DNA from 3 places in the Arthrobacter sp. BK1 genome. Region 2 is predicted to be linked to each of the others. Evidence: riboswitches for the same ligand, from Rfam matches in the RefSeq annotation. Region 2 holds a riboswitch; each other region holds the start of a gene.
The links. A riboswitch is a leader RNA that binds a small molecule or an ion and turns the genes downstream of it on or off. The one in region 2 is predicted to bind thiamine pyrophosphate.

Region 1 (2,192 bases), 1.5 Mb from region 2:
CAGGATCTCCCGCAGCGCCTCCACCACAAGATCGTGGTCCTCCTGCTGGGGCAGGCCCGAAACCGTCACGGTGGCCACGGCACCCACCCCGGCGACGTAGACGGGGAAGGAACCGCCGTGGGCCGCGTACGTGGACTCGTCGTACCAGCCCTGGTCCTCGAGCCGCCCGCCACCCAGCCGGCCGCGCAGCCCGACGAGTAATGAGGGAATCTCATACCGTGCGGCGGTGCGCTGCTTCGCGCGTATCCAGTGCTCGTTGTCCGGCGTGGCTCCGTCCAGCGCCACATGGAACAGGACCTGGTCAGCCTTGGTGATGTCGATGGCGATGGTCAGCTTCCGGCTCTTCCCCAGCTCCACCAGCAGGAGCCCCAGGTTGAGGGAGTCATCCTTGGTGAAACGCGGGAACTGCAGCTCGGAGATCTCACTATCGATCCGCGCTATCAGTGCCTCGAGGGCGGCGCGGGGCTGGTCCTCGGCGGAGTCGGGATCAAAGGCTGTCACGGACGAGGAGTCAGAGGTCATGGCCCACAATCTACCGGCCCGGCGGTGTAAACTGGACCACGCCCAACAGGGCAGATTTATTTACGACAGGGGAGCGCCGCCGTCGGGCATCACTGGCATTGCCAGGGAAACCAAGGGTGGGCGCTGAGAGTGCGGACAGCCGCAGACCCTCGAACCTGATCCGGTTAGTACCGGCGCAAGGGAGTCGAGTTCTCGAAGTGTCCGGCGACGGCGGCAACGCCGCGGGCCGGGTGCACTTTCCCCTCCTGTTCCTCAGGAGGACCACATATGAGCACTGCAGCATTGAATAAGAAGACCGGCAACACCTGGCGCGTCGTGGACATTGTGGTGGCCGCGCTTATCGCGATCGCCGGCGGCGTGATTTTCTGGGCATGGTCACAGGGCGCCGGCATTGTGTCCGCGCCGATGAACGCCGTTTACCCCCCGCTGACAGGCCTGCTGGCCGGCGGCTGGATGATCCCCGCGGTGCTGGGCATGCTTATCATCCGCAAGCCGGGCGCGGCGATCTTCTGCGAAACCGTCGCCGCCACCGGCGAACTCATCATGGGCTCCCAGTACGGCGCCACGGTGCTGATCTCCGGACTCCTCCAGGGCCTGGGCGCCGAGTTGGTGTTCTTCCTGCTGGTGTACGGCAAGTTCAGGTTCGGCTCGTTCCTGCACCAGAAGTACAACCTGATCGTCGCGTTGCTGGCCGGCGCCGGCGCGGGTCTGTTCTGCGGCCTGAACGACTCCTTCCTCCCGTGGGGCTGGAACATCGCCTACGAACCCGGTGACAAGCTCGCCTACATCCTGTTCTGCACTATCTCCGGCGCCGTGATTGCGGGCGCGCTGTCCTGGATCGCCACCCGCGGCCTGGCCCGGACCGGCGTGCTCAGCTCCTTCGCCTCACGAAAGGCAGCTTCGGAGCCTGTCTTCAGCTGATGACCGCTTCCGACGCCGGCACCGCGGCACTGGTGCGCCCCGCCGCGGTGACCGCGCGCGGTTGGGGCTGGCGCCACTCCGGCAGGTCAGCCCCTGCAGTCCAGGGGCTCGACCTCGACATCGCTCCGGGCGAGCGGGTGCTCCTGCTGGGCCCTTCCGGCGCGGGCAAATCCACGCTGCTGCACGCACTGGCCGGGGTGCTGGGGGATGAAGGGGACGACGCCGATGAGACCGGTTCGCTCCTGATCGACGGCGCTGCCCCCCGCGGGCAGCGCGGACGATCCGGGCTGATGCAGCAGGACCCGGAAACCCAGGTGGTCCTCTCGCGCCTCGGCGACGACGTCGCCTTCGGCGCCGAAAACCTGGCCGTTCCGCGGGACGAGATCTGGCGGCGGGTCCATGAAGCGCTCGACGACGTCGGGCTGCGAAGTGCCGACGGCGAGGAAGGTGCCGCACGGCGTGGTGCCACGCGGCTTCCGCTGGACCACCCGACGTCGGCCCTGTCCGGCGGGCAGAAGCAGCGCTTGGCGCTCGCCGGCATTTTGGCGATGCGGCCCGGGCTGATCCTGCTCGACGAACCGACGGCCAACCTCGATCCCGCCGGGGTGCTCGAAGTCCGTGACGCCGTGGGCCGCTGCCTGGACAAGACCGGCGCAACGCTGGTGGTGGTGGAACACCGGGTGTCCGTCTGGAAGGACCTGGTGGACCGGATTGTGGTGCTGCAGCCCGGCTCGGCCAACGCTTCGGCT
Region 2 (2,192 bases):
CAGGTCACCCAACTGTTCGATTTCGAAGTCGCTGACGCCTGGAATCCGCAGGGCAGGACCCACCGGCGACCCTCCGGCATCGAGGACCTGGGCGCGCTTGAGCGCGGCGTCGTGGGTGGCAACAAAGATTTCAGTGAAGCCCATGGGAACAGCCCTCATTCCGTCGACGGTGCGGCACTGTGTTGGGCAGCGTTATGGTGCCGCCCCGGCCGTTCGGATTCAGCCTAGTACATGGCCGGCCACACTCCGGGCCGGTCCTGAACTCAGCGCACGGCGACGCGGATGCTGTTGCGCCAAGGGTCCTCGAAGCGCAGTTCAGCTCCCGTGTGGTGAGAGGCAACGCCCGCCACCTTCAGACGGTCGGCGAGCGCTCCGACGTCGTCCCCTGACGGCACTTCGATCAGCACCTCACCCAACCCCAGGGTGTCCTTGCGGGGCCCCGCTCCGCGGCTGTTCCACACGTTCATGGCCATGTGGTGGTGGTACCGGCCGGCAGAGACAAACAGTGCCTGCCCGTGCCAGCCCGCGGTCTTTTCGAAACCAAGCGTTTCCACATAGAACTGGTGGGCGGAGTGGACATCGCCCACTTGGAGGTGGATATGGCCGACGCCGGCCCCGGCACCCTGCTGGCCTTCCAGGGACTCCTGGGTCAGATGCTGCTCAAGATAGCGCTGCGGCGGCAGGGCAAGGCTGTCCATGACCACATCGGTGCCCTCCCAGGACCAGTTTTCCCGGGGACGGTCCCAGTAGAGTTCGATGCCGTTGCCTTCGGGGTCATTGAAGTAGAAAGCTTCGCTGACCAGGTGGTCGGCGCTGCCGGTGAAGGACCGCGGTTCATACTGGGCGGTGGTTGCCACGGTGGCGGCCAGCGCGGCGCGGGTCTCGAAGAGAAGCGCAGTGTGGAAGAGCCCCGCCTCGCCCCTGCCGGGAAGATTCAATGAGGGGGCAGCCGCAAGGTGGACCAGGGGCAGCTGCAGCCGGCCCAGGTAGACACCGCCGTCCTGCTCGGCGACGACCTCCAGCCCAAGGGCGCGCTGGTAGTAGTCCGTCATCAGCTTCATGTCGCCCACCTTGAGCATCACGGTGCCCATGGTGAGATCGGCAGGAAGGAGATCCTGGCTGGTTGCTTCTGCAGTCATTGAAAACTCCCGGGTCCCGTGGTCTTCGGGTTCGAAGGCCGTCATAATGACAATTTACTTGAAGCTTCAATTTAATTCAAGAGGGGCTGCTTTTTCCCTATCGACGACTCAGCCAGGTAAGCCCCTGCTGTGGTAGCTTCTTCTACGACCACACGGGGGCCCAAGCATGGGCTGAGATCAGGCTGACGCTGCCTGCGACCGTTGAACCTGTCCGGGTAATGCCGGCGAAGGAAGTGAGTATCCCTTGAGCACCACCGAAACACAGCACAGCCCTGTCCACGCCGAGGCAATCACCAACACCGAGTCACTGAAGTCCCATTCCATGGCGTACCTCGAGGATCCTGACAACGGCATCCGGGTCCCCGTCACCGAGATCGCCCTGGAGCCCTCCCCCAACGGCGAAGCCAACGCCCCTCTGCAGGTGTACCGCACCGCGGGCCCCGGCAGCGATCCCGTCGTCGGCCTGCAGCCCTTCCGCTCCTCGTGGATTGAGGGGCGGAGTGACACGGAGCCCTATTCCGGCAGAAAGCGGAACCTGCTCGACGACGGCCGCTCGGCCGTCCGCCGGGGTGCTGCTTCCTCGGAGTGGAAAGGACCGCGGCCGGTGCCCCGCCGCGCCGTCGAAGGCAGGACGGTGACCCAGATGCACTACGCCAGGCAGGGCATCATCACTCCTGAGATGAGGTTTGTTGCGTTGCGGGAGAACTGCGACGTGGAGCTGGTGCGGAGCGAGGTGGCGGCAGGACGTGCCATCATCCCCAGCAATATCAACCACCCCGAATCCGAGCCGATGATCATTGGCAAGGCTTTCCTCGTGAAAATCAATGCGAACATCGGCAACTCGGCCGTGACAAGTTCCATCGCGGCCGAGGTGGACAAGCTGCAGTGGGCCACCCGGTGGGGTGCGGACACGGTGATGGACCTGTCCACCGGAGAGGACATCCACACAACCCGCGAGTGGATCATCCGCAACGCACCTGTGCCGATCGGTACCGTACCCATCTACCAGGCCCTGGAGAAGGTCAACGGCGAAGCCAACGCACTGACCTGGGA
Region 3 (2,192 bases), 350 kb from region 2:
CCGGGGCGGACGAAGGACGGCACGTCGGCGATGGCGTACAGGACGCGGTATCCGGCGTCGTCACGCTCAATGAACAGCGCCTGGTCAAGATCCGTGGACGATGCCGGATCGACGGTGAGGAACTCGATGTGTGTCAGGTCCGCTTCAGGCAGTTCGTGTGAGGCGACGGCGGCCTCGGCGTCCCGGACCGCCTCCTCCGGGTAGGGTCCCGGCAGCTCCAGCTCAGTCCGAAGTGCACTCAGAGCCGCTTCCAGGGCGTTGGTGTGTTCGCGGACGTAGGGAGCCAAACGATGATGTGACACAAAAATCAGACTAACCCGATTTTCGCGGATCGTGCACGCCTTGGCCCGGCCGGCGGCTGGGTTTTCAGGCCGCCGGTATCAGACGGCACCCCCGTCCAGGGCTGCCAGGAGCGCTGCGGCCGCTGCCGCTGGATCGGAAGCCTCCGTGATGGCACGCACCACCACAATCCTGCCGGCCCCGGCGGCCACCACCTGTTCGACGTTGTCCAGATCGATTCCACCGATTGCGAACCACGGTACGGTGGCCTGCTCGCCGCCGGCCGCCCGTACCGCCTCGGCGGCGTACCGCACCAGGTCAAGGCCGACGGCGGCCCGCCCGGGCTTGGTGGGTGTGGCCCACACCGGACCGACACAGAAATAGTCCAGGCCGCCGTCGGGCGTGGACAGGGCGGACGAGAGCCGGAGCGCGCCCTCCACCTGTTCCGTGGTGTGCGTGGAAAGCCCGATCAGCCCGTTCGCACCAAGCAGCGAGCGGGCCGATGCCACCGGCAGATCCTGCTGCCCGATGTGGAAGACCGGCGCGCCCGAAAGCAGCGCAATGTCCGCTCGGTCATTGACCGCCCACAGCCGCCCGTGGCGTTCGGCTGCCGCCCGGAGCACCGCCAAAAGTTCCAGTTCCTCGGCCGCCTCGATCCCCTTGTCGCGGAGCTGGATGATGTCCACGCCGCCGGCAAACGCCGCTTCGACGAACTCGCCAAAGTCCCCGCGGTCCCGGCGTGCATCGGTGCAGAGGTAGAGCCTGGCACTGACGGGGAGGCCGCTGGCGGGATCCGGTGTGGAGCCGGCGGCGGATGTGCTGGAAGAGGGTGCGGAAGTCACGTTCATGGAAGCCAGCCTAATTCCCCTAAACTGGGCGGGTACTGCGGGAGCCCGTAGCAGCCGTCATAAAGCTGCCGGGCTGAGAGGGCATCAGAGCCGACCGCTTGACCTGATCCGGCTAGTACCGGCGTAGGGAAGGAACCCCTTGATGCTTCACGCTGAGCAGACAATCCATGCTGACGTGGCGGTGATCGGCGGTGGAGTCGTCGGCCATTGCATTGCCTGGGAAGCGAGGCGCTCGGGCCGCTCTGTGGCCGTGATCGACGACGCCCCGGGGCAGGGCGCCAGCTGGGCGGCGGCCGGTATGCTCGCCCCGGTCAGTGAACTCCACTACCAGGAGGAAAATCTCCTCGAACTGATGCTCGAGGCGTCCAGCCTGTGGCCGGCTTTTGCGGCCGCCCTTGCGGCGGCGGGAGCCCCGGACCCCGGCTACCTGACGACGCCGACCCTCGCCGTCGGCGCGGACGCTGCAGACCGCCGGGCCCTGATGGACCTGCGTACAGTGCAGCAGGCCAACGGCCTCCTGGTTGAACCCCTCACCATCCGCGGGGCGAGGGCCAAGGAGAGCCTCCTCAGTCCGGCCATCTCCTGCGCTTTGGAAATTGCCGCGGACCACCAGGTGGATCCCCGGAAGCTGGTGGCGTCCCTGCGGGAGCTGCTGGCCACCCATGAGCCAGGCGCAGGAAGCGCTGTTGACGGGGCCGCCGGAGGATTCGCCGTGGCGGACCGGGCCACGGCGATCCTCTGGGCAGACGGCCGCGTCACCGGGGTGAGGCTGGCCCGCGGAGGAACCATCCGTGCCCGCGAGACCATTGTGGCCAACGGATTGCAGGCGGCCGCTCTTGAGGGCCTGCCGGAAGGCCTGCACCTTCCCCTCCGGCCTGTTCATGGCGACATCCTGCGGCTGGCCGTTCCCCGGCACCTCCGCCCGCTGGTCACTTCCACTGTCCGCGGACTGGTCCACGGGGTGCCGGTCTATCTGGTTCCGCGCCAGGACGGCACGGTGGTGATCGGCGCCACCCAGCGTGAGGACGCGCTGTCAGCGGGGGAGGGGGCGGCGGGGGACCTTGC

Region 1: another riboswitch for thiamine pyrophosphate. It lies ahead of AC1MCA_RS11725 (ECF transporter S component); the one in region 2 lies ahead of thiC (phosphomethylpyrimidine synthase ThiC).
Region 3: another riboswitch for thiamine pyrophosphate. It lies ahead of thiO (glycine oxidase ThiO); the one in region 2 lies ahead of thiC (phosphomethylpyrimidine synthase ThiC).

The regions. Positions count from the first base shown of each region.
Region 1 is NZ_CM155263.1:2,588,551-2,590,742, forward strand. It holds gene AC1MCA_RS11720 (heme-degrading domain-containing protein) at 1-522, opposite strand, end outside; TPP riboswitch at 580-722, shown strand; gene AC1MCA_RS11725 (ECF transporter S component) at 790-1,443, shown strand; gene AC1MCA_RS11730 (ABC transporter ATP-binding protein) at 1,443-2,192, shown strand, end outside.
Region 2 is NZ_CM155263.1:4,038,879-4,041,070, reverse strand. It holds gene AC1MCA_RS18460 (hypothetical protein) at 1-144, opposite strand, end outside; gene AC1MCA_RS18455 (VOC family protein) at 264-1,139, opposite strand; TPP riboswitch at 1,282-1,389, shown strand; gene thiC (phosphomethylpyrimidine synthase ThiC) at 1,384-2,192, shown strand, end outside.
Region 3 is NZ_CM155263.1:3,686,282-3,688,473, forward strand. It holds gene AC1MCA_RS16895 (RNB domain-containing ribonuclease) at 1-302, opposite strand, end outside; gene thiE (thiamine phosphate synthase) at 381-1,127, opposite strand; TPP riboswitch at 1,155-1,275, shown strand; gene thiO (glycine oxidase ThiO) at 1,270-2,192, shown strand, end outside.